One region of the Mesorhizobium sp. M0898 genome, then DNA from elsewhere that is predicted to be linked to it. Evidence: riboswitches for the same ligand, from Rfam matches in the RefSeq annotation. Region 1 holds a riboswitch; the other holds the start of a gene.

Region 1 (15,264 bases):
CGCACCCTGGCGACCATCGCCGCCGGCGGTCAGTACAAGTATCTGGAAGGTTTCGGCCCCAAGGTCGACGGCTTCGACCAGGTCGGTTTCGACGATGTGGATGCCGCCGAGAAGGCGATCACGCCTGAAACCGCGGCGATCCTGGTCGAGCCGGTGCAAGGCGAGGGCGGCATCAGGCAAGTGCCGACGCAATCGCTGAAGCGGCTCAGGCAGCTCTGCGATCAGCACGGACTGCTCCTGATTTTCGACGAGGTCCAATGCGGCGTCGGCCGCACCGGAAAGCTGTTCGCGCATGAGTGGGCGGGTGTCACACCCGACCTCATGGCGGTGGCCAAAGGCATCGGCGGCGGCTTCCCGATGGGTGCCTGCCTCGCCACCGACGAGGCAGCGGTCGGCATGACCGCTGGCGTGCACGGCACCACCTTCGGCGGCAATCCGCTGGCAATGGCGGTCGGCAACGCCGTGCTCGACGTGGTGCTGGAAGACGGCTTTCTCGAAGACGTCCGGCGCAAGGCACTGCTGTTGAAGCAGGGGCTCGCCGGTGTCGCCGACGAATTTCCGGATGTTATCGAAAGCATCAGGGGCACCGGCCTGATGCTCGGGCTTAAATGCGCGATGCCCAACACCAAGGTCACGGTGGCACTGCGTGACCAGCATCTCTTGACGGTTCCGGCCGGCGACAACGTTATCCGCCTGCTGCCGCCTCTCACCGTCACCGAAGCCGAGATCCGCGAAGCGCTCGAGCGCATTCGTGCCGGCGCCAAGAGCCTGGCAGATGCCATCGTCGCTGCCGCTGCGAAGTAATCCTGGAATTCCTGATGTCCCTTCGCCATTTCACCGATCTTTCCGCCGTTTCCGAAGGCGATCTGCGCTTCATGCTCGACGACGCAGCGGTGCGAAAGGCAAGGCTCAAGGCCGGCGAACGCAGCAAGCCGCTCGAAGGCAAGGTGCTGGCGATGATCTTCGACAAGCCGTCGACGCGCACGCGCGTGTCGTTCGACGTCGGTATGCGGCAGTTGGGTGGCGAGACGATCATGCTGACCGGCACCGAGATGCAGCTTGGCCGCTCGGAGACCATTGCTGACACAGCCAAGGTGCTGTCGCGCTATGTCGATGCCATCATGATCCGCACCACCTCGCATGACCGGCTGCTGGAACTGATGGAAAACGCTACGGTCCCCGTCATCAACGGGCTGACCGACGAGACCCACCCCTGCCAGCTGATGGCCGACATCATGACCTTCGAAGAGCACCGCGGTCCGGTGGCCGGTAAAACGATCGCCTGGACCGGCGACGGCAACAACGTGCTGCATTCGCTGCTGGAGGCATCCGCGCGGTTCCATTTCAAGCTGAATGTCGCCGTGCCCGAGGGCAGCGAACCGGCCCAGAAGCATGTCGACTGGTCGAAAGCCAATGGCGGCAAGCTGAAATTCACCCGTTCGCCCGAGGAGGCCGTTCACGAGGCCGACTGCATCGTCACCGACTGCTGGGTGTCGATGGGCCAGGAGCACCGTGCCCGCGGCCACAATGTCTTCCTGCCCTATCAGGTCAATGCGGCACTGATGGCGAAAGCCAAGCCGGATGCGCTGTTCATGCACTGTCTGCCGGCGCATCGCGGTGAGGAGGTTACCGACGAGGTCATCGACGGACCGCATTCGGTGGTGTTCGATGAGGCCGAGAACCGGCTCCATGCCCAGAAGGCGGTCCTGGCCTGGTGCCTGGGCGCTTGATACGAGCCGCGGTGATCCGGGCCGGCCTGATCTGCGCCGCCTTGATCTGGGCCGCCTTGATCCGGGAGTTGGTGGTGCCTATCTCAGGCGCATCACGCAAATCGAGCGCGTCTCGTCGCATGCGCCCCGGAGGGCGGCATCGCCGCGCCCCGGAGCTTTGTCATGTTGGAAACTCATCAATTGGCTGAACATAAACCCAAGCTCGGCGAATTCGGCTACGCCGGCGACGACCATGTCGTGCCGTTCGAGGTCGGCCCGCTCGACGTGCGCGGTCGCACCGTCCAGCTCGGGCCGATGCTCGATGCTATTCTCAGCCGTCACGACTATCCCGAGCCGGTCGCCCGGCTCCTGGCTGAAGCCTGTGTGTTGACGGTATTGCTCGGAACTTCGCTGAAGTTCGAGGGCAAGTTCATTCTGCAGACCCGCACCGACGGGCCGGTCGACATGCTGGTCGCGGATTTCTCCACGCCGCACGCGCTGCGCGCTTATGCCCGCTTCGATGCCGACCGGCTGCAGGCTTTGACTTCTGCCGGCGAGACGTCACCGCAGACGCTGCTCGGCAGCGGCGTCCTGGCGCTGACCATCGACCAGGGCGCCCACACACAACGCTACCAGGGCATCGTCCAGCTCGACGGCGTCACACTGGAAGATGCCGCACGCACTTATTTCCGCCAGTCGGAGCAGATTCCGACCGACCTCCGGCTTTCGGTTGCCAAGCTTCTGACGCCGGGCGTCGGCGGTGCTCGCGAGCAATGGCGGGCCGGTGGCCTGCTGGCACAATTCCTGCCGCAATCGGCGGAGCGCATGCGCGTACCCGACCTTCCCGGTGGCGACGGCGATCCGCGTGAGGAGATCCACGACCCGACCGACAATTCCTGGCAGGAGCTGCTGGCGCTGCTTGGTACTATTGAACCGACCGAGCTGATCGATCCGACGATCGGCGCCGAACGGCTGCTTTACCGGCTTTTCCACGAGCATGGCGTCCGTGTGTTCGGCGGGGTGCCGGTCGCCGACCAGTGCTCATGCTCGAGGGACAAGATCCACGGCATCCTTGAAGGCTTTTCCGCCGAGGAGATCAGGGACAGCACCGAGGATGGCAGCATTCACGTCGCCTGCGAATTCTGCTCGAAGCAATATGACTTCGACCCGGCGGAGTTTGCAGCGGCCGGATGACGGCCGTCAATTGACGGTGCGCCGCATTCCCGGCAAGTCGAGCGAGAAGGCGGGGATGGCGACGTCGAACGTCTCGCCCCGCCTGTTGCGCATGGTGTAGTGCCCGACCATGATGCCGGACGGCGTCGAGAGCGGGCATCCAGACGTATACTGATAGCTGTCGCCGGGGTTGAGTCCGGGTTGCTCGCCGACGACCCCGGGGCCGCGCACTTCCTCGACCTTGCCGGTGCCGTCGGTAATGTGCCAGTAGCGCGACAGAAGCTGCACGAACTCATCCGACTGATTGTCGATGGTCACCTGATATCCCCAGACATAGCGGTTTTGCGGAGGGTCGGAGTGATCCTCCAGATAGAACGGCCTGACCTGCACTTCGATGTTGCGGGTGACGGCGCTGTACATAAACTGCTCCAAAGCAATGTAGATGGAACTTTCGACGCTCAGCGCAGTTTGATCAACGATGCGCGTCATCTCCTTGCCCGACTCGAGCGCAGGTGCCGAAAAACAATGTCATTTAAGTGACACATGACAATGATGGTGTGCAGGCTTGTGCCGGGCGACTCAGCGTTCTGTCGAATTGTTGAAAACGGCCGTCATGCGGCCGGCACTTCTGGAGTGACCAGATCTCGATGGAACCGACATTCGCAGCCGCCCTCCTTTCCATAGCCCTCCTTCTTTCAAATCTCGCCAGCATCCTGTTAGCTTCGCTGAAGCTGAAGCGACCAGCCAGGATCGCACCGCCCGCCAACGCGCCGCCGGTATCGATCGTCATCCCGGCACGCGGCGTCGAGCCGTTTGCCGAAGAGACGCTGGAGCGCGCCTTCTCACTCGACTGGCCGCGCTACGAACTCATCTTCTGTGTCGCCCATGCCGACGACCCGGTGGTCAAGCCGATCACCGCAGCAATGGCGCGCTTTCCAGCTATTCGCGCCCGCCTTCTAGTCGGTGACGACCGCATCAGCGGCAATCCAAAACTCAACAATTGCGTGAAGGGTTGGGAGGCGGGGCGTTATCGCTGGGTCATCCTTGCCGATTCCAATGTGCTTATGCCGAGCGACTACGTCCAGCAGCTGATGGCGGCATGGCGGCATGGCACTGGCCTCGTCTGCTCGACGCCGATCGGCTCACGGCCGGACAGTTTCTGGGGGGAGGTCGAATGCGCCTTTCTCAACACGCTGCAGGCACGCTGGCAGTACGCTGGAGAGGCGCTCGGCCTCGGCTTCGCGCAGGGCAAGAGCATGTTGTGGAACAAGCCGATGCTCGACGCCAATGGCGGCATCCGCGCGCTTGCCGCCGAGATCGCCGAGGACGCCGCCGCGACCAAGCTGGTCAACGGGCTCGGACTGCGGGTCAATCTTGTCGCCTCGCCCTTCGAACAGCCGCTCGGCCGGCGCACGCTTGGCGAGATCTGGTCGCGGCAGGCGCGCTGGGCGCGGCTGCGCCGCGTCACCTTCGCGCTGTTCTTCGCCCCCGAGATCCTGATCGGCGCGGCGCCGCCGCTGGTGCTTGCGCTGATCGCGGCGGCTGACGCCGGCGTCAGCCTGCCGGCAACCGCCATCGCCGTGCTGGTCGCGGCCTACCTGCCGGAATGCGCCTTGGCCTCGGCCAAGGGATGGCAGCTGTCGCCGCGCACGATCCCGGCGATGATGGCGCGAGACCTGATGCTTCCCGCCATTTGGGCGCGCGGATGGCTGAGCGGCGCCGTCGACTGGCGCGGCAACGTGATGACTATCCAGACAAAGACCGTCGCGGAGCTGGAAGAGACCCCGTCCGGCGCCTGATCGGGCGCGTTCCCGCTCGCCTCTGTTCGGCCATCCCTTATCCGGCAACTCTCAGTGCCTGCTCGATGTCTTCGAGCAGGTCGTCGGCGTCCTCAAGGCCAACTGACAGCCTGAGTGTTCCCGGTCCGATGCCGAGCTCGGCGCGGGCCTCATCGGTCAAGTTCTTGTGCGTCGTCGTCGCCGGATGGGTGATCAGGCTCTTGGCGTCGCCGAGATTGTTGGAAATGAGCACGACGTCGAGTGCGTTCTGGAAGGCAAAGGCCGCCTGCTTGCCGCCCTTCACATCGAGGCAGATCAGCGTCGAGCCACCCGACATCTGCTTCTTGACCACGGCCGCTTGCGGGTGGTCGGCACGGCCAGGATAGATGACACGGGCGATTTGCGGGCGCTCGGCCAGGAAATCCGCGATGCGGCCGGCACTTTCCGTCTGCTGGCGTACGCGTAGCGGCAGCGTCTCAAGGCCTTTCAGCAGCGTCCAGGCATTGAAGGGCGAGAGGCTTGGGCCGGTGTGGCGGAAATAGTCATGCAGGTTCTCGTCGATCCATTTCTTGTCCGACAGAACGATGCCGCCAAGACAGCGCCCCTGGCCGTCAATATGCTTCGTGGCCGAATAGACGACGATGTGGGCGCCGAGCTGCAGGGGTTTCTGCTGCAAGGGCGTGGCGAAGACATTATCGACGATCAGCCTGGCGCCGATCGAATTGGCAAGTGCCGCGACGGCGGCAATGTCGATCACTTCCAGCGTAGGATTGGTCGGGCTTTCCAGGAAGAACAGTTTGGTGTTCGGCTTGACCGCCTTTTCCCAATTGGCGATGTCGGTGCCGTCGACCAGCGTTGCCTCAATGCCGTATTTCGGCGCCAGCGTCTCGACCACCCAGCGGCAGGAGCCGAACAGCGCGCGCGCCGCTACGATATGGTCGCCCGCCTTGGCGCTGCACAGCAGTGCTGCCGTCACCGCCGCCATGCCGGATGCCGTGGCGCGCGCGTCTTCGGCTCCTTCCAGCGCGCACATGCGTTTTTCAAACATGTCGACCGTCGGATTGGCATAGCGCGAATAGATGAAGCCCGGCTCCTCGCCCTTGAAGCGGGCCTCCGCCGCTTGCGCCGTCTCGTAGACATAGCCTTGGGTGAGATACATCGCCTCGGAGGTCTCGCCGAAGCCGGAACGCAGCGTTCCGGCATGCACGAGTGCGGTCTGAGGCTTCCAGTCGCGCTTCTTGGTCATCATTCCATCCAAACACCAAAATTGGTCCAAACAACAAAAAACCGGTCGCGAAAGTCGCAACCGGTCCATATGGCCTTGCGGCCCGACGGTCCTTTAGCGACTTGTTTAACGTGGCTGCAAGCCGACCGGCCAAATCACCACGGGATAACGAGCTTTAGACCCGCGCCACGCTTGCGTCAATTGCCGGCATGATTAAGAGGGTTGTACCAAGCAGGTGCCAAACGCGTCCACGGTCGGACCTGCGACAGAACAAGACCTCGCCCGGCGTTCGAACGGAGCCAGACCCTTGCGGCAGACAGGCATTCTTCCCGATCAGGATATTTCCGCGCTGTTCCAGACGGGCGCGCTGAAATCGCCGCGCACGCTCGATGCCGATCAGATCCAGCCGGCCAGCCTTGACCTCAGGCTCGGCGACAAGGCCTGGCGGGTGCGTGCTTCCTTCTTGCCCGGCCCGGACCACAGGGTTGTCGACAAGCTCGACCGGCTGAAGCTGCACGAGATCAACCTCGCCGAAGGTGCCGTGCTGGAAACCGGCTGCGTCTACATCGTGCCGCTGCTCGAAAGCCTGGCGCTGCCCGCCCATATTTCCGCCTCCGCCAACCCGAAAAGCTCGACCGGACGGCTCGATATCTTCACCCGGGTAATGACCGACCGTGGCCACGAGTTCGACAAGATCGCCGCCGGCTATGAAGGCCCGCTCTATCTGGAGGTCAGCCCGCGCACTTTCCCGATCGTCGTGCGCACCGGCTCGCGGCTGTCGCAGATCAGGTTCCGCACCGGCAATGCGCTCTTGTCGGAAAGCGAGCTGCACGACCTGCACCGCACCGAGATGCTGGTCGCCACCGAACCACCCAACATCTCAGGCGGCGGCATCGCGCTGTCGATCGACCTCGACGGCGACAAGGATGGGCTTGTCGGCTATCGCGGCAAGCACCACACCGGCCTGGTCGACGTCGACAAGCGCGCCGCGCAGGATGTCGTCGATTTCTGGGAGCCGCTCTACAAGAGCGGTGCCGGCGAGCTGGTGCTCGATCCGGACGAATTCTATATTCTGGTGTCGCGCGAGGCGGTGCATGTGCCGCCGCTCTACGCGGCCGAAATGACGCCCTTCGATCCGCTGGTCGGCGAGTTCCGCGTCCATTATGCCGGTTTCTTCGACCCGGGTTTCGGCCATTCGGCGTCGGGCGGCACCGGCAGTCGGGCGGTGCTCGAGGTGCGTAGCCACGAAGTGCCGTTCATCCTCGATCACGGCCAGATCGTTGGACGGTTGGTCTACGAGCACATGCTGAAACGGCCGCGGGCGCTCTACGGCACAGATCTCGGCTCGAACTATCAGGCGCAGGGCCTGAAACTGTCCAAGCATTTCCGCGCCGCCCGCTGAGCTTGTTCGCAATTCCGTCAGCCGCGAAACAGATATTCTTTCGCGGCGCCAAGGCAGCCATGAAACTGACCGATAAAGAGCAGTTCTCGCACTGCCAATCGCTTCTTCCCCCAAAATCCTCTGGTTTGCTTCTCGTCGTCAAGTGAGGCGCTTGAGCTGGACTGCAAGGGGAACAACTGCTTGTCGATACATCCCAGCACATGGGCTCTGGCGGAGTCGATACCGCAGGCTCTGCCATTGTCGTTCAGTCTGTCAGCGCGGAGTGCGGACGTCATGCGATCCGCGTTGCGCATCAGAAAGCTCACTTGCGATTTCGAATAACCGGTGGCCAGAAGCCGGTTAGTCATCGACATCCGGGCCCCGCGATAGGATTTTGCGCTGCATTGTCCGGCGCTGTAAGCCGCTGGGGAGAAATAGGCGAGGAACAGGACTAAACTTACGAACACAGTGCCAATCCGCAGGCCGTTCATTTCTCGCCCCTGAATTATGTCACCAGTTTACAACGCCTTCACCGCCACCTTCACCGGCTGCTCGATTTCAAGCGGGTTGCGCAGAGGCAGGCCGAAATCCTGCGCCTCGATTTCGAATACGTCACCGGCCTCGGTCCTGATGCCGTCGGCAAAGGACAGCGTCGCCGTGCCGAACATGTGCACATGCACGTCGCCCGGCTGGCGGAAGGCCGAGTATTTGAAGTGGTGATGCTCGAGATTGCCAATGGTGTGCGACATGTTCGCCTCGCCCGACAGGAACGGCTTTTCCCAAAGCAGCTTGCCGTCGCGCAGGATGCGTGAAGCGCCGCGGATATCGGACGGCAGATCGCCGATCAGGATCTCCGGCCCGAACGAAGCGTTGCGCAGCTTGGAATGGGCAAGGAAGAGATAGTTCACACGCTCGGTGACGTGGTCGGAAAACTCGTTAGACAGCGTGAAGCCGACGCGGAACGGGGCGCCGTCGTCGCCGATCACATAGATACCGGCGATTTCCGGCTCCTCGCCGGCATCCTGGGCGAAGGCCGGCGACATAAGCGCCGCCCCGGGCGCCACCGCCATGGTGCCGTTGCCCTTGTAGAACCATTCCGGCTGCACGCCGATCTGGCCTTTCGCCGGCTTGCCGCCCTCAAGCCCCATGCGGAACATCTTCATGGAATCGGTCAGCTGTTCCTCGCCGTCCGTGCTGAGCTTCTTGTGCATGGAATCGCGGGTCGCGGCGGAGCCGAGATGCGTCAGCCCGGTGCCGGTGAGATGGAGATGCGCCGGATCGGGATGGTTGATCGGCGACAGCAGCCGTCCCTTCTTGTAGGCTGCGTCGAGATCGACGGTTTCGCCGAAGCCCTTGCGCTCGATCAGGGCGACAAGCCCGCTGCCGGTACGCGCGGCTTCCATCGCCAGCGAATAGACGCTGCGGGCGCCGTTGATGACGCGGGTCTTGCCGCCGTTGCGGGCAACGACGCGGATCGTCTCGGCGTCGTCGAGGATTTGTGAGATCAGCATGGTAACCCTCTCTGAATTGTGGGCTGGCCTGCCCTTTCTCGGCAAACCCTGCCCTGCGCGGCCAGGACCCTGTCCGCGCCTCGGTTGAAATTCTTCGTCCGGATTGCGCTCGCGGATCAGGTCCCTCGGGGGACTTCTTTGCGCCGCCCGGCAGCGCCGCGATGTGACCCGTATGCCTCCTGGTTGCCTCTCAAGCCTTGTTCTTGTTGTAGACGTCGAAGACGACGGCGCCGAGCAGCACCAGGCCTTTGACCACCTGCTGCCAATCGACATTGACGCCCATGATCGACATGCCGTTGTTCATGACGCCCATGATGAAGCCGCCGACCACCGCGCCGATGACCTGGCCGACGCCGCCCATCGCCGAAGCGCCACCGATGAACACCGCGGCGATGACGTCGAGCTCGCTGCCGAGGCCGGCCGCCGGCACAGCCTGCCCCAGGCGCGCTGCGATAATCAGACCGCCGAGTGCCGACAGCACGCCCATATTGATGAACACCATCAACGTCAGCCGTTCGGTCTTGATGCCCGATAGCTGGGCTGCCTTGGCATTGCCGCCCATCGCATAGATGCGACGGCCGATCGTCATGCGTTTGGTAACGAAGACGAACAACGCGATCAGCACGCCCATCACCATGAGAACGATGGGGAGGCCCCTATAGGTGGCGAATTGGTAGACGAGAAACAGCGCCAGCGCGCTGATCACCAGGGTCTTGACGACGAACAGCGAGAAGGGCTCGGCTTCGTAGCCATGCTTCTCGCGGGTGCGCCGTGCCCTGAGGCCGAAATAGGCATAGGCGAGCACGGCGACGAGGCCGATCACGATCGTCGTCAGGTGCAGCGTCAGGCCGCTGCCGACAATGGTTTTGCCGGCGGCGTTCACGGTTGGCGGTATCAGCGTCAACGGGCCGATCAGGTCCGGAATGAAGCCGGAACTGAGCGCCTTGAAGCCGACGGGAAGCGGCCCTACGGAAGACCCGCCACCCAGCAGCGCCTGGCAGATGCCGCGGAAGATCAGCATGCCCGCCAGCGTGACGATAAAGCTCGGTATTCGGTGATAGGCAATCCAGTAGCCTTGTGCCCCGCCGATCGCACCACCGACGATCAGGCAGATGATCGACACCACCAGCGGATTGCTCAATGGGCCAAGCGGCCAGATGACCATCATCATCGCCGCCAGTGCGCCGATGAAGCCGGCGACGGAGCCGACGCTGAGATCGATGTGACCCGAAACGATCACCAGAAGCATGCCCAGCGCCATCACGATGATGAAGCTGTTCTGCTGTACGAGATTGCTGAGGTTCACCGGCTTGAACAGCGTTCCGGACGTGGTGAACTGGAAGAACACCATGATTGCGATCAACGCCAGCACCAACCCGTATTCGCGCAGGTTGGTGACCAGCGCCGAGACGGCAATGCGAGGTCCCTGTTGTAGATCCTGGGCAACGCCGGTCTGCGGCCCGGGAGCGCTTTCGGTGCTCATGATGCTTTTCCTTCTCCGCGGACGATGGCGCGCATTATCTTTTCCTGGCTGGCGTCGCTTGCCGCCATTTCGCCGACGATGCGTCCTTCGTTCATGACGTAGATGCGGTCGGTGATGCCGAGCAGTTCGGGCATTTCCGACGAGATGACGATGATTGCCTTACCCTCGGAGGCGAGACGCGCGATGATCGTATAGATTTCATACTTGGCGCCGACGTCGATACCGCGTGTCGGCTCGTCGAGGATCAGCACTTCCGGATTGGCGAACAGCCATTTCGACAGCACCACCTTCTGCTGATTGCCGCCAGAAAGGTTGCCGGTCATCTGGTAGACGCTCGAGGCGCGGATATTGGTCCTGCCGCGATAATCGTTGGCGACCGAAAGCTCGCTCAAATCGTCGATCACGCCGTGGCGCGACACGCCGGGCAGGTTGGCCAGCGTGATGTTGTGCTTGATGTGGTCGATCAGGTTGAGCCCGTAGGTCTTGCGGTCCTCGGTAACGTAGGCGATGCCGTGTTCCACCGCCTTGCTCACCGAAGAGACGTCGATCGGCTTGCCGTTGAGGAACACCTCGCCGGTGATGCGACGGCCATAGGACCGGCCGAACAGGCTCATGGCAAACTCGGTCCGGCCGGCACCCATGAGCCCGGCAATGCCGACCACTTCGCCCTTGCGGGCGTTGAGGTTGATACCCTTGATGACCTGCCGCTCGGCATGGATGGGGTGGTAGACCGACCAGTTTTTCACTTCGAGAACGGTCTCGCCGATCTTCGGCTCGCGCGGCGGATAGCGGTCGTCGAGCGAACGGCCGACCATCGAGGTAATGATGCGGTCCTCCGAGATGTCCTTCTTGGCCAGCGTCTCGATAGTCCGCCCGTCACGGATGATGGTGACCTTGTCGGCGACCCGGTTCACCTCGTTGAGCTTGTGCGAGATCAGGATCGAAGTGATGCCTTGCCGCTTGAATTCGAGCAGCAGATCGAGCAGCGCCTGGCTGTCCTTTTCGGACAGGCTCGCGGTCGGCTCATCGAGAATGAGCAACTTCACTTCCTTGCTGAGCGCCTTGGCGATCTCGACCAGCTGCTGCTTGCCGACGCCGATATTGGTGATCAGCGTGTTGGGGTCTTCCTTGAGGCCGACCTTCTTGAGCAGGGCGCTGGTGCGCGCCTCATTGGCATTCCAGTCGATGACGCCGTATCTGGCGTGCTCGTTGCCGAGAAAGATGTTTTCGGCGATCGACAGCATCGGCACCAGCGCAAGCTCCTGGTGGATGATGACGATGCCCTTGCGCTCGCTGTCATGGATGCCTTTGAAATGGCACTCATCGCCGCGATAGATGATCTGGCCGTCATAGGTGCCGGACGGATACACACCCGACAGCACCTTCATCAGCGTCGACTTGCCAGCGCCGTTCTCGCCGACCACGGCATGGATCTCGCCTTCCTCGACCATGAGCTTGACGTTCGACAGCGCCTTGACGCCGGGAAACGTCTTGGTGATGTCGCACATCTCCAAAATCGTCGATGCCATTGAGAATACCACTCCTGCGAGGTCCGCAAACAATACCGGGCTGGCTCGCCAACGAAAAGGGGCCCTGCCTGCGCAGGACCCCAGGCTTTGTAACCGCGATTACTTCAGCTCTTCGGCCTTGATGTAGCCGGAATCGACCACCAGGGCCTGATAGTTCGACTTGTCGACGTCGTGCGGTGTCAACAGGATCGAGGGAACGACCTTGACGTCGTTGTTGTAGGTCGTGGTGTCGAGGCCTTCCGGCTTGCCGCCCGAGAGCACCTTGTCGACGAGTTCGACCGTCGCCTTGGCGAGTTCGCGGGTGTCCTTGAACACGGTCGAATACTGTTCGCCGGCGATGATCGCCTTGACCGAAGCGGTCTCGGCGTCCTGTCCGGTGACGATCGGCCATGGCTGATCGGCGGTGCCGTAGCCTACGGCGCGCAGCGAAGCGATGATGCCGCGCGACAGGCCGTCATAGGGCGAGAGCACGCCATCGACGCGGCTGCCGTCCGAGTAGTTGGCGGAGAGCAGATTGTCCATGCGGGCCTGGGCGGTTGCCGCCAGCCAGCGCAGCGTGCCGACCTTGTCCATGCCCATCTGGCCGGACTTCACGACGAGGGTCTTGTCGTCGATCAGCGGCTGAAGAACCGACATGGCGCCGTTATAGAAGAAGAACGCATTGTTGTCGTCCGGCGAACCGCCGAACAGCTCGATGTTGAACGGGCCCTTCTTCTCGGGATAACCGAGACCCTTGAGCAGCGATTTGGCCTGGATGACGCCGACGCCGAAATTGTCGAAGGTGGTGTAGTAGTCGACATTTGGCGTCTTCTTGATCAGGCGGTCGTAAGCGACGACGACAACGCCGGCGTCATTCGCCTTCTGCAACGCATCGCCCATCGTGGTGCCGTCGATCGAAGCGATGATCAGCGCCTTCGGGCCCTTGGTGATTTCGTTTTCCAGCTGGCTGAGCTGGTTCGGAATGTCGTCCTGCGCGTACTGCAGGTCGACAGTGTAGCCCAGAGCCTCGAGCTGGGACTTGACGGCGTCGCCGTCGTTGATCCAGCGCTGCGAGGTCTTGGTGGGCATCAGCACGCCGATCAGGCCTTCGCCCGCCTGCGCCGGCAGCGTCATGGCCGCGATGCCTAGGGCCGCGACGGCGGCCAGTGTCTTGATAATCTTCACATTAACTCTCCCTGGTTGATGGACGCGTACCCTTGGGTTTCGTGGGCCGCGCAATCGTGCAGGAGCGCCAAACGCGCCGCTGCCGTCAATCGATCTCCGGTATCCTCCCAATCGGCCCCGAGACTCTGGTTTCAATCGATACGAGTTTTCCCTCGTCACCGACCGTCAAGCCTCAGGACGCGCGAAGGGTGTGTCGCTTTGCCATAACTGTCAAATGCGATCTTTGATGGTTGCTATATCGAGACTGATATGGCTTAGGCTAGTGACGACGCTGCCGGATCCTGCCAGGGCGCCGGGCGTAAGAGTAGGGAAGAATCATGGCAGCGCTGCGAAATCCTGGCGGAATATCAGCCAGTTACGATGAAATCCCGGGTGATGGCGGAACCTTGCTGCGCAGCGGCTTGAGCCTGCGTCACATGCGTATGATCGCAGCCCTCGACGAGCACAGCCGAGTGAGCGCCGCGGCCCAGGTCATGAACATCTCGCAGCCGGCGGCCTCGCGCATGATCGCCGAGATGGAGGCCGTGCTCGACGTCAAGCTCTGCGAAAGGCTGCCGCGCGGCATCACGCTGACACCCTATGGCAAGGCGTTGGCACGGCGCGCGCGATCGATCCTGCTCGAGATGCGTGAGGTCGACCGCGAGATTTTCGAGCTCAAGGCGGGCAAGGGCGGCTCGGTATTCCTGGGCGCGGTGACAGCACCGGCGATCGAGCTGGCGGTGCCGGCGATCCGCGAGATCCGGCGCCTTTATCCGCGCATCGAAATCACCATGCAGGTCGAGACCTCGAACGTCCTGGCACGCGAGCTGATCGCCTCGCGCCACGATTTCATCATCGCCCGCATCCCCGACGACCTCAATCCGCGGCTGTTCGAAGCGCGCGTCATCGGCGTCGAGAAAGCCTGCCTGATCGTGCGCCGCGGCCACCCGCTGACCAAGGGCAAGGCGGTGCGGCTGGAAGACACCGCCGCCTATGACTGGGTTTTCCAGTCGGGCGGCTCGCCGCTGCGCCAGGCGATGGAAAGCAACTTTTTGAACCGCAACATCGCGCTGCCGGACCGCATCCTCAACACCAGCTCGCTGCTATTGACTCTGGTCATGGTCGCGCAATCCGACGCCATTGCGCCGGTTTCGATCCAGGTCGCGAAGTTCATCCAGAACCCCGAAGGCCTGGCCGGCGCCATCGATGTTGTCCAGACTGAATTCGACATCGAGGTCAGGCCCTACAGCCTGATCACGGTGAAGAACCGCGCGCTGTCACCGGCAGCCAAGATGCTGCACGACTTTATTCTGCGGGAGGTGGGATAAGGGCTGGAGCGGCAAGCGGAGCGCATCCCGTGGCCGGCCAGACGACCAGACAGGCCCGCCAGCAGCGGCGCCGATGCACGTCGGCCACTACTGCCTGATGCTCAAAAAAGGCCCGCCAGCAGAAGCCAGCGGCCCAAGGGTAGACTTTCCGGTTGGGGTCATTCGAGGCCCCGCCGACCCTCAATGTGAGATATTCCACGAACTGGCACATCGGCCAAACAGATGAAAGACGGCCAGCCCGGGCTGTAAAACTGCCTATAAATCCGCTGGTTTTCAGCTTGGCCAGAACAAGTGCAATGCACCGGGGGGCAAGAGCTGGAGCGGGTAGCGGGAATCGAACCCGCGCGTTCAGCTTGGGAAGCTGACAAGCTACCATTACATCATACCCGCGCTGGTTCCTCCGATATCATGGCCCGGCGCCGATGCGCAATCCGGTTTGAGGGCTCGGCTTGATGCAGGGCTATCAACTGCGTATTTCTAGGCATGTGCCCGAATCGCGGCACCCGACTGTGGAGACAGGCTTGTCCGCACTGAACCGCTTTCTCGGCGATACGCCGCTCCGGGTGATCCTGAAGCTGCTTGTGGTGTCGTTCCTCGTCGGGCTGGTCATGAATGCCTTCGGCTGGTCGCCGATGGATGTGCTTTATGGCATTCGCAAATTCTTCATCGACCTGTGGAATTTGGGCTTCCACGCCATCGACCGTTTCCTCGGCTACATCCTGCTCGGTGCCGCGATCGTCGTGCCGGCCTTCATCCTGCTCAGGATCGCTAACTACCGGAAGTGAATTTTCAGGCGTAGCCCGCCGCCACCTCGAACAGGATGGCGTGCCGTGCAGCAAGTGCTGCGACATCCGTCGAATAGCCGCCGCCGATAACGCCACATACCGGTATGCCAAGCGTGCGGAAATGGCGGATCACCATATCGTCGCGGGCGCGCAGCCCGTCATCCGTGAGCGACAACCTGCCGAGCCGGTCCTCGACATGGACATCGACGCCGGCATTGT
Region 2 (15,264 bases), on a different contig from region 1:
AGAGATCCAGACCGGCTTTGCCGGACTGGCGCTGCTCGGCAACCAGCCGTCGATGCCGCTGAAGATCGTCAGGGGCAAGGCCTCGCTCGGCTTCATCCCGCTCGGCAAGATCAAGCCGCTCGACTAGAGCAATCCCAGGAAAAGTGTGAAACGGTTTTCCGTCCGGAATTGCGCAAAACAAAGAGATAGAGCCGTTCGGCGTTTCTGTGAAACGATGAACCGCTCTAAGCCGGGCCGGCCTGCGATCGGCCTGCCGCGGCTTATCCCTTCGGCGGGTGTTCGACTGCCTGGCGACCGAAATCCGGTACATCGATGTCCTGGCCGGCCTCGATGATCGAGCGGCGGACAGCGCGGGTCCGGGTGAACAGGTCAAACAGTTTTTCGCCGTCGCCCCAGCGGATCGCCCGCTGCAGCGAGGACAGATCCTCGGAAAACCGCGCCAGCATTTCGAGAATGGCGTCCTTGTTGTGCAGGCAGACGTCGCGCCACATGGTCGGGTCGGACGCCGCGAGACGAGTGAAGTCGCGAAAGCCGGAAGCCGAGTATTTGATGACCTCGGACTTGGTCACCGACTCCAGATCGTCGGCGGTACCGACGATGTTGTAAGCGATGATATGCGGCAAGTGCGAAACGATGGCCAGCGTCATGTCATGATGCTGCGGGTCCATCGTGTCGATGTTGGAGCCGCAGCGGCGCCAGAATTCCGAGAGCTTTTCCAGTGCTGCGGGATCGGTGCCGGGCAGCGGCGTGAAAATGCACCAGCGGTTCTCGAACAGTTCGGCAAAACCGGCGTCCGGTCCCGATTTTTCGGTGCCGGCCAAAGGATGGCCGGGGATGAAGTGCACGCCAACAGGCACGTGCGGCTGCATCTGCGCGATCACCGACGCCTTGGTCGAGCCGACATCGGTGAGGATGGCGCCCTTCTTCAGCGCCGGCGCGATCTCTGCGGCGACCGTGCCTGAAGAGCCGACCGGCACCGAAACGATAACCAGATCAGCATCGCGAACCGCCTTTTTCGCATCCGTCGTATAGGTGTCGCCAAGGCCGAGTTGGCTCGCGCGTGCCAGCGTCGCGTCGCTGCGCGTCGAAATCGCGACTTGGCCGGCGAGTCCCTCGCGGCGGATGACGCGGGCCAGCGACGAGCCGATCAGGCCGATGCCGACCAGTGCGATCTTTCCGAACATCGGTGAGGTCATGGTGTTCTAGCTTTTCAGGAATGTCGCGAGTGCGGCGACAACGCCGCGATTGGCCTCTTCGGTGCCGATGCTCATGCGCAGCGCGTTCGGAAAACCGTAGCCGGAAACGCGCCGCAATATGTAGCCGCGCGCACTGAGGTAGTCGTCGGCGGCGGCCGCCGAATGCTTTTTGTCCTCGGGAAAGTGGATGAGGATGAAATTACCGACGCTCGGCGTCACCCGCAGCCCGAGCCCGCTTAGTTGCTCGCTCAGCCATGCCAGCCAGGTCTCGTTGTGCGCCACGCTGCGTTCGATATGGGCGCGGTCGTGGATCGCCGCGATGCCGGCCTCGATTGCCGTCGCATTGACGTTGAAAGGCCCGCGCACGCGGTTGATCGCGTCGATGACGTGCATTGGCGCATACATCCAGCCGATCCGCGCCCCGCCTAGGCCCAATTTGGAGAAAGTGCGGGTCATGACCACGTTTTCCGCGCTGCCCACCAACTCGACGCCGGCTTCATAATCGTTTCGCCGGACATATTCGGCGTAAGCTGCATCCAGCACCAGAAGCACGTTTCGCGGCAGGCCGGCATGCAGGCGGCGCACCTCCTGGAACGGCACGTAGGTGCCGGTTGGATTGTTTGGATTGGCAAGGAAGATGATCCGGGTAGCCGGCGTCACCGCGGCGAAGATCGCATCGATGTCGGCGCGTTCATCGGTCTCCTTGACCGTTACCGGGACGGCACCGGCCGACTGAATGTAGATCTTGTAGACCATGAAGCCGTGTTCGGTGATGATGGCTTCGTCACCGGGTGCGAGATAGGTCTGCGCCAGCAGGCCCAGAATCTCGTCGGAGCCGTTGGAGCAGACGATGTTCGCCGGGTTGAGCCCGTGCACCTCGGCGATGGCTTCCCTCAGGCGCCTGGCGCTGCCGTCGGGATAGACCGCGAGCTTGTCGGCGACCGCACGCGCGGCCTCTATCGCCTTTGGCGAAGGGCCGAGCGGGTTCTCGTTCGCCGACAATTTATGGACCTTGGCGACACCTTCAGGCGCCGCGCTCTTGCCGGGCACATAGGCTTCGATGTCCATGATGCCGGCGCGGGGCTTTGGACGTGTCTGATCCGGTGTCTGGCTCATTTCATGAAATCCGTCGAGAGTGCCTCCATCCGGAAGCCGCAGCGGAAATACAAGCCGTGGCCCGGAATGTCGAGGGGCCGGCAATTCGGGATCAAGAACTTGCCGTTGACGAAGCCATGCGCGAGTCATAGAAGAACGGCTACAGTTCCGTGGTGATTTGGCCGGTCGGCTTGCAGCCACGTTAAACAACTTGCTAAAGGGCCGTTTGCATCTTGTAACCGGCTTTGCGAAGGCATGGCCGGTTTTTTGTTGCCCAGACCGGTGGACAACTGAAGGCCGGGCAAGGAGATGTGATGGTCGCTTTGCGCGCGCGAAAAACCAACAACGAGGCCGACCAGCCGTCGAGCCCGGTGTTGCGTTTCGGCGCCGACAAGCCGCTCAAGCTCGACGCCGGCACGCTGCTGTCGCCGTTCCAGATCGCCTACCAGACCTATGGCACGCTCAACGACGCGCGGTCCAACGCCATCCTCGTCTGCCATGCGCTGACCGGCGACCAGCATGTCGCCAACACCAATCCGGTGACCGGCAAGCCGGGCTGGTGGGAAGTGCTGATCGGTCCCGGCAAGATCATCGATACCGACCGTTTCTTCGTCATCTCGTCAAACGTCATCGGCGGCTGTCTCGGCTCCACCGGCCCCGCCTCGACCAATCCCGCCACCGCCAAGCCCTACGGGCTCGACCTGCCGATCATCACCATCCGCGACATGGTGCGGGCGCAGCTGATGCTGGTCGAGCACTTCGGCATCGAACAGCTGTTCAGCGTGCTTGGCGGCTCGATGGGCGGCATGCAGGTGCTGCAATGGGCCTCCAGCTATCCGGAGCGCGTCTTCTCGGCGCTGCCGATCGCCACCGGCGCCCGCCATTCCTCGCAGAACATCGCTTTCCACGAGGTCGGCAGGCAGGCGGTGATGGCCGACCCGGACTGGCATGGCGGCAAGTATTTCGAGCACGGCAAGCGGCCGGAAAAGGGGCTGGCGGTGGCGCGCATGGCCGCCCACATCACCTATCTGTCGGAAGCAGCGCTGCACCGCAAGTTCGGCCGCAACCTGCAGGACCGCGAAGCCCTGACCTTCGGTTTCGATGCCGACTTCCAGATCGAGAGCTATCTGCGCCATCAGGGCATGACCTTCGTCGATCGCTTCGATGCCAACTCCTATCTCTACATGACACGGGCGATGGACTATTTCGATCTCGCCGCCGACCATGGCGGCCGGTTGGCCGATGCCTTCGCCGGCACCAAGACGCGCTTCTGCCTGGTTTCGTTCACCAGCGACTGGCTGTTCCCGACCGAGGAGAGCCGCTCGGTCGTGCACGCGCTGAACGCGGCCGGCGCTTCGGTCTCGTTCGTCGAGATCGAGACCGACCGCGGCCACGACGCCTTCCTGCTCGACGAGCCCGAACTGTTCGCCGCCATCAAAGGCTTCATCGCCTCGGCCGCCCGGGCAAGAGGGCTTGGCGCATGACCCCGAAAGGTTGCAGGCTGTTCGGATCAGGACCATGCGCCAGGCATCAGCGCATGACCCCGAAAAGTTGCAGACTTTTCGGATCAGGATCATGTGCCGAGCAAGAGCCGAAGGCATGAGCGTCAACCGCGCCCAGCGCGTCGACCTCGAAGTCGTCGCCGATCTCATCCCGCCGCAGTCGCGGGTGCTGGACGTCGGTTCCGGCGACGGCCTGCTGCTCGAATTGCTGCAGGAGACCAAGAAGGTCGACGGTCGCGGGCTGGAACTGTCGCAGCGCGGCGTCAACGAATGCGTGGCGCGCGGCCTGTCGGTTATTCAAGGCGATGCCGACAAGGATCTCCAATTCTATCCCGACAAGGGTTTCGACTTCGTCGTTCTGTCGCAGACCTTGCAGGCGACCCGCAATCCGAAGCTGGTGCTCGACGAACTGCTCCGGATCGGCAACCGCGCCATCGTCTCATTCCCGAATTTCGGCCACTGGCGGGTGCGCCTTTCGCTGCTCTTCAACGGCCGCATGCCGGTGACCAAGGACCTGCCCTATTCCTGGTACGACACGCCCAACATCCATTTCTGCACCATTCGCGACTTCGTCAATCTGTGCGACGAGCTTGGCGCGACGGTGGAAAAGGCAACCGCGCTCGACGCCAACGGCCAGCGGATCGGCTTCTCCATGCCTTGGTGGTTCTGGAACTTTTTCGGCCAGCAAGCGGTATTCCTGCTGAAACGATAGGTTTGACAGGCAGAAGCAACGAACCTCAGACCTGCGCAAGAAACCATATTTTCAATTTTCAATCCAATGAAGTTGCCCGGCATTCTTTGTTGCTTTAACAGGTCTCAAACGGGTTGGTTTGGGGGAAGCAATGAAGACGTTAGTATTAGCAACAGCTTTGATGTCGGCCACTTTGATTTCCGGATGCACGACGTCGAAGACCGATTTCCAGAATGGACAAGTCGCGTTGAGTGGCAGCCCGGCGCTGAAACGGCAGGCGATCCAGCGGTGCATGACCAAATTCAAGATGCGGTTCGGCAAGGTTGAAAGGGCAAACCTCGCCGCGCTCATGAACGTCCCGGATGCCGGATTGGAACACACGTTCTGCACGCGATTGATGAACGGCTTCGCGAACGGCAGGATCAACTACTCGGATTACCTGGCTGCATTGTCGCATGGCGACATGTCCAACGCGATCAAGGTGCTGCAGGGGCGGTGAAGCTGCCGATGCAGACGCGATCCAAATTCGGTGCCGCCAGATAGATGGCGGCACCATAGACGCCGGTTGTACCCGATCATTCCCTCTATTCAAGCACGTCCGTGGCCTTGTGCGGGTGCTGGACGCCATCAACGAAGACCACGTCGGACCGGGAATTGCCGGTACGCAGCGGCAATATCTCCTGATAGGCGGGCGAGTCGTACCATGCACGTGCCTGCTGCCGGTTGGGAAACTCGATGACTATGAGATAGCCCGGCCAGGTGTTTTCAACGACTTCCACCTCGCCTCCGTGCACCACGAAGCGGCCGCCAAACGGTTCCAGCGTGGCATCGATCTTGTGCAGGTACTCGACGATCTGCGGTCCCGGCGTGACCTGGCGCATATGGGCGACGGCGTAGGCGGTCATGGCGTAACTCCTTGTGGTCGAAGGCCGGACAACCGGCTTGATGGGAGCAGTTTGCCGAGACGTCGCGCACAGGTCGATTACCCCCGAGGTAATGACACTGAATACAAAACCGACGCGCCGCTGCCGTCAGCTGAAAGATATTTCCGCCTGGCACCGATGATTTCCACCCACCTGCGCTGTCCTTATCGATGAGCGCGCCTGGATAGTCCGGCGGCCGGGAATAGAGAGGTGATCCATGGGATCGTTGCAAAATCAGAATGTCGTCGTCGTCGGAGGCAGCCGTGGTGTCGGCCGCTCCATCGCGGAGGCCGCCCTCAAGGAGAAAGCGACGGTGCTGGCCGTCGCCCGCGGAAAACAGGCCCTGGCGCAATTTGCCTGGGAGGTCTCGGGCGTGAAGACGCTCGCGGCCGATGCTACGATGGACTCCGCCCCGGATAAGGTCTTCGCCACGCTTGAGCCGGACGTACTGGTGATCTGCGCAGGTGCGCTGGCGCCTTCTGCGCCGGTGCATGAACAGAACTGGAAGGCGTTCTCGGCAAATTGGGACACGGACGTCAAGGCGTCGTTCCTGTTTTGCCGGGCCGCTCTGCGGCGTCCGCTCAACCCGGGGACCCGGATCGTTCTGATCTCCAGCGGCGCGGCCTTGACCGGCGGACCACCGAACGCCGGCGGCTATGCCGGCGCAAAACGCATGCAGATGTTCCTGGCCGGTCATAGCCAGAAGGAGGCCGACCGGCTTGGCCTCGGCCTGCGCTTCATGGCGCTCGCGCCGATGCGCATCATGCCGGAAACCGGCGTGGGCAAGGCCGGCGTCGACAGCATAGCGGCCTATATGGGCATCCAGCCGGCGGACTTCATCGCCGCCATGACCGACATGCAAACGCCGGCCGATGTCGGACGGGCGGTGGTCGCACTCGCCACCGGCCAACCGCAAGGCAGTTCCTTCATGGTGAGCGGTAGCGGGCTTGCCCCGGCCGCCTGAGGGGCGCGTAATGCAACGCTCGCTCGTAACCGCACAAGCCACATGACAAACGGTCAACCACCTCTGCAGCCAGCACCCCAGCCGATCCTCGATCGGCTGGCCTTCGAGAAGGTCACGGCCGCGCATCGCCGCGAGCTCAAGCTGCATTGTTATCGCATGATGGGTTCGCTGCACGAGGCCGACGACCTCGTCCAGGACACGTTGCTTCGCGCCTGGCGCGCAAGATCGGAGTTCGACGGGCGAGGTTCGGTTCGCGGTTGGCTCTACATGATCGCGACCAACGCTTGCCTCAACGCCATCAAGGCGAGGTCGAGGGCGCGTCGCATTCTCTGGGAACCCGGACGGCCGCCCTCGCACGGGGCGGCCATAGGCGGGCCGGTAGCCGACATCGCCTGGCTGGAGCCCTACCCCGACGCCGAGCTTCCAGACGTTGCCGGCAGCGAGCCAGGTCCGGAAGCCCGTTACGAGAGCCGCGAGGCCGTCCAGCTCGCCTTCGTCGCGGCGATCCAGGATCTGCCGCCTCGGCAGCGCGCCGCGCTGCTGCTTGCCGACGTCCTCGGATGGTCGGCTGTCGAGACGGCGCGTTTGCTGGGCGGATCGACGGCTTCGATCAACAGCGCGTTGCAACGGGCCCGCGCAACGCTGGCGGCGCGCTATCCTCAGGGACGGCCTGCCAGCCGATCACGGCCCAGCCCCGAAGAAGGCCTGCTGCTCGAACGCTACATGCAGGCCTGGCAGGCCGCCAATCTCGACAGCTTGATCGAGCTGCTGCGTGAGGACGCCATCTACACCATGCCGCCTTGGCGCGAATGGTATCAAGGCCGCGAAGCGATCCGCGGTTTCTTCGAGACCGTCTGGCCGAGGTTTGGCGGCTTCCGCACGCTGGCTACCCGCGCCAATGCCCAGCCGGCGGTCGGGGTTTATTCCCGCAGCCACGATGGCCCTGAATGGCGGGCCCATTCCCTGCATGTGTTCGACGCAGCCGAGGGCGGGATCGCTTCCTTGACGATCTTCATAGGGCCGCTCGGGCCATCTCTGTTCCCGGCCTTCGGCCTGCCACCAGCCTAGCTACCCCTGGGCCAGCCTTATCGGTCGAGTTCCGGGAAATATGGGTCCGAGAAAAACCTTCGGTCGCGCTCGCCTTGCAGGCAGTCGATCGGTGCGTCGATGCGGATCGTCCTCGGATCCACCTTGGGATACTCGGCGCTGCTGACCTCGAGGATCAGTTTGCGGCGAGTGGCGGTGGCGAATTCGGAAGCAGCATAGATCGGCAGCACGAACGAGCCCGGCCCGCCGGTGACGCATTCGGCATAGTACCGGTCGAGATGGCTGAAGGTGGGTGACGGGCTGACCAGGATCGGCAGCCCGTTGATGACGATGCCCTTCGCCAGCGCCGCATCGCGTGCCGTTGTGACCGGCAAGCCGGTGTTGTTTGGGCCGTCCCCCGAGACGTCGATGACGCGGCGTTTGCCGGTGAAGGCCGTGCCGTTGAAAAGCTCGGCACCGAAAGCCACAGCACCGGAAATCGAGGTGCCGCGAAAGCTCCTGAACGGGCGGGCCGCGATCTTGTCGGCGAAAGCGTTGGCGCTCTCCTTGCTGTCGACGACCTGCCAGGCAATGACCGCATCGTCGCGGATGGTGCCGGCCCATTCGAAATAGGCGATGGCGATGCGGCCGAAGGTGCCGGCACGCACGGCGTTGATGAAGTCGGGGTGGCGCAGCGCCGCGACATAGCCGGCGCGCTGCAGGGCAAACTCCCTTTCATCCATCGACTGCGAGATGTCGACGGCCAGCACCAGCTCGACATCGACGGCAATTGCATTGGCCGGTGCGGCCGCAGGTGCCGCCGGGGTGCAGGCAAGGCAGGCGAGCAGGGCGAGAGCGTCAAGCATGGCCGATCGGAACGTTCCCATCTGAAACGATCGCGACAGTTTTTCGCCGCGATCGCGGCGAAATAAAGCTTGCCTTCTATTTCTTTCGGCCAGCCGAAACGACAACCGGGGGCGGTTCGATGGCACCTGCCCTGATACGGGCCGGCTTGAGTGGCGGCTGGCCGGCATCCTTGACGATGGTCAACGCCCGCCGGAAGAAGCGGGCATTGTGCTGGCCGCGGCCGATATTGAGGATCGCGGCGTCGGGAAGGCGCTTCTCCAGCATCGACAGCACTTGCCTCAGCGTTGGGCCGTCGAACGCGTCCAGCGCCTCGTCGATGATCACCCATTTCGGCCGTCGCAAGGCCAGCCTGGCAAAGGCCAGCAGACGCTGCTCGTCGTCGCTGAGCTCACGCTCCCAGCGCGCCGAGCGATCGAGCGAGGACGACAGGCGTTGCAGCCCGACATCGGCCAGCACCTCCGAGATCTCGGCATCGCTCGCCTCCGCCGCGCCGTCTGAATGGTTGAGCACCTCGCGCAGCTTGCCGAGCGGGAAATAGGGGGTACGCGGAACAAAGATCGGCGCTTCTCCGGCCGGCATGCCGATCCGTCCGCTGCCCCATGGCCACAGACCGGCAATGGCCCGGAAGAACAGCGTCTTGCCGGCGCCCGGATCTCCGGTGATCATGACCCGGTCGCCGGCGCGGATTTCGACATGCGGCTCGGCAAGCTTGGTGCATCCCTCCGGCGAGGCGACCTCGAGTTTCTCGAAGGTCAGGCTGCCGTCCGGGTTTTCGCCGAACGAAATGCGCCTTTCCGTATGGTGCAGCGCGTCGGTGTCGCCAAGCGCGATGCGAAAGTCGGCGACCCGCATCAGCGTAGCGCGCCAATCGGCGATGCCGCCGATATTGTTGATGAACCAGCGCAGCGACGAATGGACCTGGTTGAAAGCGCCGACGGCCATCATCAGGCCGCCAAAGCTGATATCGCCGGCGAAATAGACCGGTGAGGCGACCAGGATCGGTGCGACGACAGTGATCCAGCCATAGGTGTCGGTAACCCAGGAAAGATTGATCTGGGCGCTGTAGATGCGCCGCATGGCGCCCAGCACCATGCCGAGATCGAATTCGAGCCGGCGCCTGGCATCGGCCTCGCCGTGCGCCAGCGCGATGGCATCGACATTCTCGTTGACGCGAACCACCGAGGAGCGCAGCTCCGCTTCACGCGTATAGCGATCGTTGTTGAAGCGGATCAACGGTCGCCCGACCAGCCAGCTCAACCAGGAGGCGGTGCCAGCATAAAGGATCGCCGCCCAGACCATGTAGCCGGGTATGGCCAGCAAATGGCCGCCTATGTGGAAGACGAAGCCGGAAGACAGCGACCACAGGACCCCAACGAACGAGGCAAGCAGGATGCAGGACTGCAGCAGGCCGATGCCAAGACCGGTGGAAAGATCGGAGAGATGCCCGGCATCCTGCTGCAGGCGCTGGTCGGGATTGACGCCGATGGCGCCGGCATGGGTCAGCCGGAAGGCACGCGCCGGCCGCATCCATTCGTCGATCAGGTCGAGCGTCAGCGCCTCGCGCAGCTTCAGGCGGAGCATCTGGTCGAGCCAGGTCTGGCCGACATTGAGCACCACAAGCCCGCCGGCGATGCCGGCAAAGACCAGAAGCTGATGCAGGAAAGCCGGCATGTCGCGCCGCGCAAGCGCGTCGTAGAAAGGCTGGTTCCAGCGATTGAGCAGAACCTGCCCGATTGAGCTCGCCACGATGACGGCGACGATGCCGATCGCTGCCCAAAGCAATTGTTTTCGCACTGGCGAGCTGGTCAGTGCCAATTTGATTGTTGCCAGCTGCTCACGCAGGCTGCTGGCTTCGATCGACGTGGCAAGCTTCTGGGCGCTGGCCTCGACATCCGGACGATCATCCATCGGTTAAATCCTTGCATTCGGAGCAATGCCAAACCGGTCATAGGGATCGGCCGCACGGCCTTCAATCGGACAGCAAACCTGATATCGTCAGATAGGCGTGAAAAAGCACGTCTCGGATCACGAACGCGTCATCCTGGCGGTGCCGGGTGTTCGGCCCGCGACAGCCGGCCAAGCGTCGGCGCGCCATGCGGCGAGAGAACCGGCACGAAGACGCGGCGGGACGCGCGCTGGGCAACCGGCACGCCTTGATAGAGCCGCTTCTGCGCCTCGACGACGATAACGCCCGAAAAGATCGGCCAGAAGCGCCGGCCGGCGCGTTCCAGCACGTTATGGAACTGCATCATGAAACGTCGCGGCGACGGCGGGAAGAACAGCGCATCGGACCACGCCGCCGGCGTGAAATTCGCTTCGCGCAGCAATTCGGTCAGCTGGCCGCGCGAGAACGGTCGGCCATTGCCGAAAGGCGTATGCTCGAAGCGTGCCCAGACACCGCGCCGGTTGGGCACGACGATGACGACACGGCCGGCCGGCGACAGCACCCGCCAGATCTCGTTCAGCGTCTCGCGCGGGTTCTCGACATGTTCGAGCGAATGGACGAGCAGCATGCGGTCGATGCAGGAATCGACCAGCGGCAGTTCCTCATCGAAGACCAGCGCGGTCGCCGTCGGCCCGGTCGCCGGCCAGACCACCGCGCCCTGTGTTGCCGGCATGAAGGCAAAGACACGCTCGGCATCGCTGCCGAAGCGTTCCAGCCACGGCAAGGTGTAGCCGAGGCCGACCAGCCGCTCGTTGGGCACGACGGCCCATATCGAGGACAGCGCCATGGTGATCGAGCGTTCGGCCAGGCGGCCGAGCGTGGTTGAATAAAACGAACGGAGATCGACAATGTCTGAATGCATGCGCGGAACGGTAGCTTCGAAGCAGTCCAAGTTCAACAAAGGCAGATGACATCGGCTGGCGGGCGCCCTATGTCTGCGGCAATAAAGGGAGAGATGCGATGCCGGTCGAGATCGAACAATTCATGTGCCGCAGCGACAATTTCGGCGTGCTGGTGCATGACCCGAAAAGCGGTCAGACGGCGCTCATCGATGCGCCCGAGGAGGCGCCCATCCTGGCGGCGATCAAGCGCACCGGCTGGACCCCGACGATGATCCTGACCACTCACCACCATCTCGACCACGTCGAGGCCAATCTGGCGCTGAAGGAGCGCTTCAAGCTGCGCATTGTCGGGCCGGAAGCCGAAAAGGCAAAGATTCCCGGCATCGACGAAACTGTCGAGCAAGGCTCGGTCGTCCATCTCGGCGACGAGCGGATCGAGGTCATCGCCACACCCGGCCATACCGCCGGCCATGTCACCTATCATCTGCCGGCGTCGAAAGTAGCATTCGCCGCCGACACGCTGTTTGCGCTCGGCTGTGGGCGGCTGCTCGAATGCAAGCCGCCGGTGATGTACGAATCCCTGAAGAAGCTCGCGGCGCTGCCGGCCGAGACGGTCGTCTATTGCGGCCATGAGTATACGCTGGCCAATGCCCGTTTCGCGCTCACCGTCGACCCGACCAATTCGGCGCTGAAAGAGCGTGCCGCCAAGGTCGAGGCGCTGCGCGCCGACGGCAAGCCGACGCTGCCGACGACGATCGGCGAGGAACTGTCGACCAATCCGTTCCTGCGCTGGCACGATCCGGCGATCCGCAGGCATCTCGGCCTGGAGAAGGCCTCCGACGCCCAAGTGTTCGCCGAGATCCGCAAGCGCAAGGACAATTTCTGAGCGGCGCCAGGAGCTAGGGTCATGACCAGTTCCGCCGAAATCATCGCCCTGCTCGGCCTGAAGCCGCATCCGGAAGGCGGCTGGTATGCCGAGACCTTTCGCGACGGCACGGCAGGCACGCGCGGGCATTCGACGGCGATCTATTTCCTCCTCGAGAAGGACCAATTGTCGGCCTGGCACCGGGTCAGGGACGCGGCCGAGGTCTGGCATTTCTATGACGGTGCGCCGCTGGCGCTGTCGATACACCGAGAAGGCGGTCCCGTCATCGAGGAGGTCCTCGGTACGGCGCTTGCCGCGGGCGAGCGGCCGCAGATCGTCGTGCCGGCAGGCTGGTGGCAGTCGGCACGCAGCCTCGGCGAATGGACCCTGGTCGGCTGCACCGTGGCGCCGGGTTTCGATTTCTCCGCCTTCGAACTCGCCGAACCAGGCTGGCTGCCGGGAACGCCCTAGGCACCTAGCCCAGCAGCAAACCCAGCGTGATCGCCAGCTGGCCGGCATAATACAGCGCCCAGACCCCATGGCGCACCCAAATGCGGTGCGCCGAGATGGCGGGCAGCAGGAACTTTTCCGCGGCGTGCAGCCCGTCGGACAGCATGAGCAGGATGACGCCGCCGACGACCCAGACGCTGTTCAGGGTGAGCGCCGCAATGCCCATGCCAAGCAGCGCCGCGGCATGGATGCCAATCGGCAAACGCAAGGCCGGGCCGGTGCGGCGCCAGAGCGCGAAAATCATCGCCAGCGCCAACACGGCCATCGCCAGGGCAATAATTCCTCGCCACGGTTCGGCCGAGAGCAGCCCGAGGCCGCTGCCGGCGCGCAGGAACAGCACGACGTAAAGCACATGCGCGGCAAGAAAACTGGCCGTGCCGCCAAGAAATGCCTTCTCGCCGTCGCGCGACAGGAAGGCGTCGCCGACGGCACTGACGCCCAGCGCGGCGACGAGCAGCCATGGGCCGCCCTGCTGCGCGACCAGCACCGCCAGCATCGCCACCGGCAATGTCCTTGCCGCCGACCGCGAAAGGCGCGGCGGCATGCCGAGGCTGAACGCGTAAATCACCGCCGCCGCCAGCGAAAATACCAGCGTCGCATTGGCATTGGCATCGATGCCGCCGGGAAACGGCATCATGCGTTTGCCTCGCTCGTGGCCCTCTTGCGCAGGAACAGCGATTTCGCCGCCAGTGCCGCGCCGCCGGTGATCAGCACGCAGGCGGCGAGGATGCGCCATGACGGCTCGGCGAAGCCGGCGGCGATCAGCACCAGGGTGGACAGCAGCGGCGCGGCATAGCTCGCCGCCGCCAGCACCTGGATGTTGCCGCGCTTGACGCCGATGTCCCAGGCATAGAACGCCGCCCCCACCGGCATCAGACCGAGGCCGAGCACGGCCAGCCACTGGCCGGCGCCGTTGGGCAGCACCGTCTCTTCCAGCAACAGATGGCAGACCAGCGAAAGCGCCGCGGTGGCGGCGCAGAACCAGGTGACGATGCTGGTCGGCACCGACGGGAAGCGCCGCGACAACAGCGAATAGGACGACCACAGCACCGCGCAGACGCCGGCCATTGCATAGCCGAAGGCATAACGCGCATCGAAGGCAAGCCCGCCGCCGCCCTTGGTGACGATCAGGACCGTGCCGGCAAGGCCGAGCAGCGCGCCGGCGACGTGGTTCCAGGCCAACCGCTCGCCCGGCATCAGCGCCGACCCCAGCACGATCAGCAGCGGCCACAGATAGGCGATCAGGCTGGCCTCGACGGCCGGCGCATTGCGCAGCGCGGTGAAGTAGAAGAAGTGGTAGCCGAACAGGCCGGCAATGCCGATCACCCAGACTTTGCGTGGTATTTCGACCTGGCGCGGTATCTTCGCGGCGCCATCGGCTGCCGGCATGAACAGCCGGGCAAACAGCCCGACGCAAGTGCCGATCGTGAAGGTGATTGCCGAAAGCAGGAACGGCGGCACGGCGCCCGAAGCATCCGTAAGCAGCGCCAGCAGCGCCCACATGGCGACCGCGGAGAAGCCGATCAGTGTTGCGCGCGCCATACCCGTCGCCCCCTGCCCATCGTTGGCGGCGCACCATCACGCCTATTCGTTTGCTTCGAACCGCTCCGCGCTGATCGTCAACGGGCCGATTTGCGTGCTGACCGTGGCGCGGATCGGCGCATATACGCCGCTTTGGCCGACCGGTGCAAACGTCACCATGATGCGGCTGCGTTTCTTCAGGTAATTCAGCGCCTTGCGGTTCTTGCGGTAGCCGGCCACCGGCTCGAAGCCCAGCCTGCAGGTGACCGTATCGCCCTTGTAGCCGGCCACCGAGATCGACCCTTTGGACTCGTAGGTCAGTTTCAGATCGGCACGCATTTCGCCGTCATAGAGCTTCACCGTGCGCCCGCAGACCTGGTCGAGGCTGTCGGCATGGATGACGGTGGCGGCCATCGGATCGAGGACCGATACGAGATGGCTGCCGACCAGCGGTATCCAATTCTCGGGATTGCGCTTCTTCGGCTCAGGCACGACCTTGGTCGAGGTGACGACGCCGTTGGCAAACTGGATGTCGATCATCGATGCCTTCTTGCCGGACGTGTAGTCGGCGTGGAACGCTTGCGGCTGCAACTGCTTGCCCGAAATCTTGCCCTTCGACGAGATCGTGCCTCGCGTATCGTCGAACAAAGTGGCGAGCCCGGCGGCGGAAACGCTGCCCTCGATCGAATAGGTGTCATCCTCGTAATGGCTGGAGAATTTCGCCTTGGCCACGGAGAGGCCGAGGAACGACACCGAATATTCGCCCGTGAAGGATTGCGGCTCGGCCGAAGCCGTCGTCGGCAACGCGGCGGCCAACAGCACGACCAGGGCATGGAGGAAAGAACGAGGCATGGCGGGTCCTTGATTGTCGACCGGACGGGCGGCTCCGGTCTGGCATGTCCCTGTGCGACCGCTTATAGGCTGAATTCCGGCCTTAATGTGAAAGGCGGCGTCGGCAGGGAACGCTGGGGAGGGTCCAGGGCCAGAAATAAAAAACCCGCCTCGACGGGCGGGTCGTTGGAGCCAATTAGCACCATACCGAAATTAGTAGCATAGCTGCCGGCACAAAGCAAGAACAAAATGTGGCCACCTGGAAAATCGCGACAGGTTTGCGCAGCCCCTCATCGCCCTGCCGGGCACTTCTCCCCGTATAGGGACGGGGAGAAGGTCGCCTTGCAAACGGTTTCGCCAATTTGCGGAGTTGCAGAAAGCGCCGAGCCTGCGGCCCAGCCCCTTCTCCCCGTCACTATACGGGGGAAGGTGCCGGCAGGCGGATGAGGGGCAGCGCCGGCATCGGTCATCTTTTGATTGATTCCC

The links. Region 1 has a riboswitch for S-adenosylmethionine ahead of NKH90_RS10545 (O-succinylhomoserine sulfhydrylase). Riboswitches for the same ligand answer to the same signal wherever they lie in the genome.
Region 2: linked by a shared signal. The riboswitch ahead of metX (homoserine O-acetyltransferase MetX) and the one ahead of NKH90_RS10545 (O-succinylhomoserine sulfhydrylase) in region 1 are both predicted to bind S-adenosylmethionine.

The regions. Positions count from the first base shown of each region.
Region 1 covers NZ_JAMYOE010000006.1:155,778-171,041, forward strand. The annotation lists gene NKH90_RS10520 (aspartate aminotransferase family protein) at 1-804, shown strand, start outside; gene argF (ornithine carbamoyltransferase) at 819-1,730, shown strand; gene NKH90_RS10530 (Hsp33 family molecular chaperone) at 1,893-2,903, shown strand; gene apaG (Co2+/Mg2+ efflux facilitator ApaG/CorD) at 2,910-3,302, opposite strand; gene NKH90_RS10540 (ceramide glucosyltransferase) at 3,530-4,681, shown strand; gene NKH90_RS10545 (O-succinylhomoserine sulfhydrylase) at 4,719-5,909, opposite strand; SAM riboswitch at 5,980-6,057, opposite strand; gene NKH90_RS10550 (2'-deoxycytidine 5'-triphosphate deaminase) at 6,193-7,287, shown strand; gene NKH90_RS10555 (hypothetical protein) at 7,305-7,757, opposite strand; gene araD1 (AraD1 family protein) at 7,785-8,777, opposite strand; gene mmsB (multiple monosaccharide ABC transporter permease) at 8,968-10,260, opposite strand; gene mmsA (multiple monosaccharide ABC transporter ATP-binding protein) at 10,257-11,789, opposite strand; gene chvE (multiple monosaccharide ABC transporter substrate-binding protein) at 11,889-12,953, opposite strand; gene NKH90_RS10580 (LysR family transcriptional regulator) at 13,271-14,260, shown strand; tRNA gene NKH90_RS10585 (tRNA-Gly) at 14,577-14,650, opposite strand; gene NKH90_RS10590 (DUF6460 domain-containing protein) at 14,782-15,045, shown strand; gene NKH90_RS10595 (histone deacetylase family protein) at 15,050-15,264, opposite strand, start outside.
Region 2 covers NZ_JAMYOE010000014.1:20,334-35,597, reverse strand. The annotation lists gene NKH90_RS16800 (DUF2125 domain-containing protein) at 1-127, shown strand, start outside; gene NKH90_RS16795 (prephenate/arogenate dehydrogenase family protein) at 261-1,196, opposite strand; gene hisC (histidinol-phosphate transaminase) at 1,203-2,312, opposite strand; SAM riboswitch at 2,452-2,529, shown strand; gene metX (homoserine O-acetyltransferase MetX) at 2,606-3,775, shown strand; gene metW (methionine biosynthesis protein MetW) at 3,891-4,505, shown strand; gene NKH90_RS16775 (hypothetical protein) at 4,636-4,983, shown strand; gene NKH90_RS16770 (DUF1330 domain-containing protein) at 5,069-5,389, opposite strand; gene NKH90_RS16765 (SDR family NAD(P)-dependent oxidoreductase) at 5,625-6,371, shown strand; gene NKH90_RS16760 (RNA polymerase subunit sigma-70) at 6,414-7,439, shown strand; gene NKH90_RS16755 (DUF1194 domain-containing protein) at 7,457-8,263, opposite strand; gene NKH90_RS16750 (ABC transporter ATP-binding protein/permease) at 8,340-10,172, opposite strand; gene NKH90_RS16745 (class I SAM-dependent methyltransferase) at 10,301-11,071, opposite strand; gene gloB (hydroxyacylglutathione hydrolase) at 11,170-11,937, shown strand; gene NKH90_RS16735 (cupin domain-containing protein) at 11,959-12,387, shown strand; gene NKH90_RS16730 (lysoplasmalogenase family protein) at 12,392-13,063, opposite strand; gene yddG (aromatic amino acid exporter YddG) at 13,060-13,968, opposite strand; gene NKH90_RS16720 (DUF3108 domain-containing protein) at 14,011-14,799, opposite strand.